One region of the Paenibacillus sp. MAHUQ-45 genome, then DNA from elsewhere that is predicted to be linked to it. Evidence: riboswitches for the same ligand, from Rfam matches in the RefSeq annotation. Region 1 holds a riboswitch; the other holds the start of a gene.
The links. Region 1 has a riboswitch for cyclic di-GMP ahead of AC3Y23_RS11805 (flagellar assembly protein A). Riboswitches for the same ligand answer to the same signal wherever they lie in the genome.
Positions count from the first base shown of each region.

Region 2: it holds a riboswitch for cyclic di-GMP, as region 1 does, so the genes downstream of both, AC3Y23_RS03750 (thiamine pyrophosphate-binding protein) here and AC3Y23_RS11805 (flagellar assembly protein A) in region 1, are expected to answer to the same signal.

Region 1 is NZ_JBYUPV010000004.1:223,860-227,021, forward strand. Features, by position in the region: gene AC3Y23_RS11805 (flagellar assembly protein A) at 1-1,361, opposite strand, end outside; cyclic di-GMP riboswitch class I at 1,463-1,554, opposite strand; gene AC3Y23_RS11810 (FUSC family protein) at 1,866-2,966, opposite strand.
Region 2 is NZ_JBYUPV010000002.1:9,851-13,012, reverse strand. Features, by position in the region: gene AC3Y23_RS03760 (methyl-accepting chemotaxis protein) at 1-705, shown strand, start outside; gene AC3Y23_RS03755 (hypothetical protein) at 722-988, opposite strand; cyclic di-GMP riboswitch class I at 1,276-1,368, shown strand; gene AC3Y23_RS03750 (thiamine pyrophosphate-binding protein) at 1,555-3,162, shown strand, end outside.

The DNA of each region.
Region 1 (3,162 bases):
GGGTAGGAATGCTTGATATCGGAGAGAACATGCAGAAGCTCGGGGATCAGAATCGCAAATCGTTTATATTTGGTATCAAGCAAAAGCTGAATGACCTGGCCGTAATTCACAGGCTGTTGGCGGTTTTCTAACTTTTTGGCCAACACCTTGGCTGCCTTCCGTAGCAGATTGCCTTCCTCTAGGATCTGTTTTGACAGATGGTAGAGTCGGTTATTCAAAACTCCATGATATCCCGAATACAGTCTGCTCTCCACCACATCGCCATGTATCCAAATACTCCCGGTTGCAACGATGGTCGCATTCTTCACGTTTCCGTAAATATAGACATTTCCAATCGCTTCAATAATCATCTGCTCTTCCACATCGCCGTGAACAGCAACGTCCCCCGGGAATACGATGTGGCCGGTCTCAGGATTGACATTCCCCAGAACCCTGTGCGCTGCGGCAATGTCAAAGGTTCTGCCCTTCACTCCTGTCAGGCGGGGTCTGCCTGTACGAAGCGCCATGACCTTCAGACCGGATATAAGCTGTGTATGCTCCTTGGCTATAAGCTGGAAATCCTCAGGTGGGGCAGCAGGCAGCAGATGTCCATACACATCATATCCGGGAACCCCTTCGATGGGTGGATGCTTGATAGCTACGATGTCGCCCTCTTGGACTTCTGGGATGTCCGGGTAATTCTGCTCTTCCTGTCCACTCACGTTTCTATGGAAGATTTCTGCGGTCAGGGCTTCCTCGGAAAAAGGGATCTCGATTCTTGCATTGATCGCGGGTTTGGGCGCGGTACCTTCCGCTACACGGACAGGCCGTCCGGTAGGGTGGTTCAATGCCTCGTAAATCGCTGGAATATTGAGATTCTGGGAGATGGATTTTTTGTCAAAGTCGGCAAGGACCTGTTCGATGCGGACTGTAGACAGCAGGGCTTTCTTGTCCTGCTCCGCACTAACCGCAATGTTATTCGTGGCTGCACAATCCTTCAGGCGCCAGGCGTACTGTTCCAACCGTCGCAGGGTAAGGAAAGCCGATAACTTGTCTTCGGAGACTGTAATCTCATACGGTGCGGGCTCTTCAATCTCCCACTCCAGGCGGTCGGATGACAATACTTCGGTAGGGGCAGTAATGATCTGCCGGTTCTTCCTAAGGACAACGGGAGGAACGGGAGAGATGACAGCAGGTTTGCCGCCAGATAAAGGTGAGGTGATGAAAAATTGATTATTTTGAATAATGATGATGCCGTCCTTATTGTTCGTGTCGTCCAGTGGTAGAGATTGTGGAGCACTATTCAAGATTTGTTCGGAGGGCTCTATCGGCAATGGCCGGGCAAATTCTTTTACGTCATTTCGATTAGGGTGTTGCGACATTCTGTTACCTCGCTTCTTTGTATAATCAAAGGCATCTGTACATAGAGAGCACCGGGTTAAGATGCGATATCCGCTAGGGATATCCGCCATGCAGGCGTCTAATTGGCAGCCTGGCAACCATAAATGCAGCTTGTGCATTCTTAGGCCCATTGCTTTGCGTCCTACCCTTTCGAATAGTTTGCCTTTAAAAATGGATCAATGATGTATACTCAGCATCAGGCACTTTAATCGACTAAAATCGACAAAAAAAGAAGGCGCCGGTACGTCGTATATATAAAATTGTCGGCATTAAATCCTTTTAATTTTAGTGCTAAAGTAACGAATTGACAATATAAAATAAATAAATTCACCCAGACCGTCCACATGTAAAAGAGAGGCGTCTAAGCCGGATGGCCCGGGACGTCTCTCATGGGATCAAATAGTCCACAGAAGTACCTATATATTCCACATTTCCTTAATTATAACGCGTAAGATGGTTTTAGTAAAATAAAAGGACGCTCCCGTTTATAGCTTTTGGGAGAGTCCTTTTTTCATGTAATGAATACCTTGTGCGATATTGGTCTTGGCCTCATGCGGTACAACTGAACAGGTGGCATATTCCGCCCGCTCCACCTCTTCCAGCACCCGGTTCAAGTGGGAGAACACTGCACCGAGATCGCGCATGGCTGTCAGAGGGCAATGTCTCTGAAGCTCTGAGAAGCAAGAGAGCTGTAATTCCCGTGCATGGCGCAGGGCGTCTGGGAGGGAACGGGTGCACTCGATATCGGACAGGGTCTTCGTTCCGTACAGTGCGATGCAATCCGCGGTGGCTTCCAGCGAACCAGCCAGCCCTTCTGCAGCTGCATAATGCGGTGGAAGCAGAGCAATCTCATCGGCAATTTCCTTCACATAGGCATGAACGGTTTTCAGATGAGTAGTAGCTGTGCTCAGCTTGTGCAATTCATTACGGCATTGGTAATGGGATAGTGTGTAGTGAATCTCTTTCTGTTGCTTGCGGCTTCGTGTCAGCAGCTCCCCGGCTTGTTTCGATACGGCTTTGCCCTTCTCCGTACTTTGTTCTCCGGCGGCAAGTCCTCTCAGTGCATCTGCGAGCAGCAGGCTTCCTTCAAGTGCCAAGGCTTTTACCTTGACGAACCCCTTCGGCGGAACGATAATCATATTGATGAGGACGGCAATCAGTACGCCGATGAAGGTTTCGAATATTCTAGAGACTACATAATCGTTTTGATAGAAGGAAAGGGCCATAACAGAGGTGACGCCTACTTGGGTCACGGCCTGAATATTCACGCGGCAGGCGGTGGCGATGCCAATGCCGATGAGCAGCATAAGCAGGATAGAGAGCCCGCTTATGTCAAAGAACTTACCGACGATCAGAGCGACGATCCCGCCAAGAATGATGCCGAGGAGCCGGTAGATTCCTTTTTCTACAGAGCCCTTAACAGTACCTTGGGTAATCAGAATGGCAGCTAGCGGAGCAAAGTACAGATAATGATTGCTATAAAGACTGTGCACCACCACCCAAGAGAGCGATGCAGCTAGCGTCACACGTATCATATATAGGGAAAAACCAAATTTCTCAAGGCGGTCCAGTAACCCCTCGTTCATGTTCTTCATCTTCTTTCGCAAAAATAGGAAAACATCAATTAACTTTCATCCGTTTTCATTATATCACCTCATTTTTGACGAAAATCCTGATAAGTTTTACGAAGTTGTTAAGTTTCTGGGGGATGTTAACAATCTAAGCTATCGCATAAGGGGAAGCTATCTATTATGCTATACCTATATGGAGTGTCGAACGAAA
Region 2 (3,162 bases), on a different contig from region 1:
ATGAACAAGAAAACTATACATACGCTGGAATTAGTAGAGCAAGGTCGCCAATCGGTAGATACCCAATCGGAAGGCATGCGCAAGAATATTGAAGCTACACAAAAAGTAGCTGATACTATTGATGCCCTCTCCCATAACGCTCGCGGTATCACCATGATTACCAAGACAATTACCGAAATTGCGGAACAGACCAACCTGTTATCCTTGAATGCTTCCATCGAAGCTGCCCGTGCCGGAGAGCATGGCCGCGGGTTCGCCGTGGTCGCCCACGAAGTTCGCAAACTGGCTGAGGAATCAACGGCCTCGACCAAAGAGGTCTTCAGCTTGGTGCGAAGCATTGAAGCCGATATCAAGGAAGCCATTGCGAATATTACCATCAATGAGGAAGTCGTTCAGGTACAGAATGAAATGATCATTCAGACTGCACAAATTTTCGGGCAAATTGTCCAAAGCGTACAGTACATTACCGAGCAGATCGCCGCCTTCTCTTCGGAAAGCGATCTGATGCTGGACAGTGCCCTGAAAATCTCCTCTGCGATCGAGAACATCTCCGCCATTACCCAGCAAACAGCGGCCAGCACTGAAGAGGTCTCTGCATCGATGAGTGAGCAGATCAATGCTCTGGAATCTGTTGCAGAAGAGAGTGAAAAAATGACGTCAGCCGTCTTCCAGCTACAAAAAACGATTCATATTTTTAAATTTTAGAATTTGTCATCAAAATTTAATTTTTGTTCCTTTCAGCACAAAACTGCCGTATAAGCTCTATTTTATACGGCAGTTTTTCAAACTTATGAAACGTTTGCATTATATCGCTTTCAGACCTTTCCGTAAAATTCATACTCACAAATAACGATTCGCCTTCTCCCCTCTCAAGCATCCTACTTTTAACCCACTCACTTCCATTATAGTTTAGAAAAAAATAAGTATTTGGATTCAATTCTTTCATTAAAAATATCACGGCAAATGATGAGTCAACTAATTTCTTCAATTATTATCTAATCTTCTCCATCCAATTGTTTTGATCCAATTTGCATTTTTGCACCAACCCCTCTAGTCAAATATTCCATACTGACCCAATTAATAGTTTATTTTCGCTCTATTTTGTAACCGCATTCTAATTTACAATACCCCCTTGGATACATTTTAAATTAAAACTATATCCCTATTCTCTTTCATTTTTTTCGTCAAATTCCGAGTTCATTTGTGTAAAATATATTGACAAAGACGAGCTAGGAATATAATGTAAAGGAAAATTATTCTTATAATTAGTTATATAATTTATATGGGCAAAATTCCTGAAAAGGAATGACGCAAAGCCATGGATCTACAGCCTCATTTTTCTGAGGCCATGACTGCCAGGTTGCAGAGAAAACCAGGAGGATCGACTTAATCTTGCGGTCTGAGTGGCGGTTTTTTGCTTCCAACCTGTGCTCCATTATTCGAGCACAGGTTTTGTTGTTTCTTTATACCCGTTTGTATCGTTCTAATCATTTCGCATCACCAGAACGATAATATATTTATCTTTTTACTTATCCCAATTCATACACTTGAGAGGTGTTTTTTTTGAAGACAGTCGCAGATTTTATGGCGGAGGCACTACGTAATCTCGGAGTAACCCATTCATTTGGTATTATTGGTAAATCCATTTGTCCTTTAGTTCTAAAGATGGTGGATTACGGTATTGAGTTTATTCCTGGAAGACATGAATCCAGTTCCGGGTTTGAAGCCGCAGGCTATGCCCTTAAGACTGGCGGACTAGGTGTTGCTTTCGGAACATCCGGTCCCGGAGGAACGAACCTACTGACTGCAGCGGCCCATGCCAAAGCGAATAACCTTCCGGTACTATTTATTACAGGTCATCAATCCATAAAAGAATTAGGTATTCCGCAATGTCAGGATTCTTCCTCATATCTGGCTGATCTTGCTGATATGTTCAAACCGGCTACTCTATTCAGCAAGCTTGTAGAACGTGGCGATAACTTCAGTACCATTTTCAATCATGCTATCTCGATTGCTCTGAGCGGTAACCGTGGTCCCGTTCATCTTTGCTTGCCTTTCGACGTTCAGACAGAACTGCTGGAAGAATTCCCGGTAGTCTATCCAGAGCGCGAATCGTTCGTAAGCATCTCCAATTTTGACCGTGTAATCAACGCTATCAACAATGCTGAGAACCCACTGATTATTGCGGGTAAAGGTGTTAACCGTTCCGGAGCTCATAAAGAGCTGATCGAATTGGCTGAAACCTTCAACATCCCTGTCGTGACTTCTCCTGGCGGCAAAGGTGCTATTCCTTGGGATCACCCGCTGTATCACGGTCCTGTCGGTGTCGGCGGATGCACTCATGGTGATGATCTGCTAAATCGCAGCGATTTGTATATTGTACTGGGCTCCCGCCTGAGCGATATGACCATCTGTAATCTCAAACGTGAGAACCATCCAGAGACTTTAATTCAGTTCGATAGTGATCCTACGTTTGTGGGCAAAATTCTGACCTCCCAAACAATACCGGTCACCGGGGATCTGCGTGATAATCTTGTGTATTATCTTGAACACCTGGATAGAGATTCTGTGACCAAACGTACTACCGAAAGCTTTAACTATCGGGATGAACTGCCTGAGCTCCCTGGTCTCTCTCTGGCTTCAGTCATGAATGTGATGAGTGATCTGATTCCATACAACAACACTATGTTCGTGGATGACGGAAGCCATGGCTTTAATGCCGTTAAATGGTATAACGTTAAAAAACCGGGCAGTTTTGTGTTTGATGCCTATTTTGCCTGCATGGGCAACGCCATTGGCATGGCTATCGGCGCCAAGGTTGCATCACCGGATGAAACGATCTTCTGTGTGACTGGCGATGGATGCTTTATGATGCTCGGTGCAGAGATTAATACAGCAGTATGTAAGGATATCCCGGTTATTTTTATCGTTGTGAACAACATGCAACTGGATATGGCGCTTAAGGGAATGCAGAAGACTACGGGCCGAATTGACGGAACCCTATTCGAAGTCCCAATGGACGCCGTGAAGTTTGGTGAATCCCTTGGAGCAAGCGGATATCGCTGTGAGACGTTGGAACAATTCTCCGCTGCGATCGAAGATGCGGTAGCCTTGAACAAGGTTGCAGTAATCGAACTGTTGACAGACCGTGACGAAGTACCA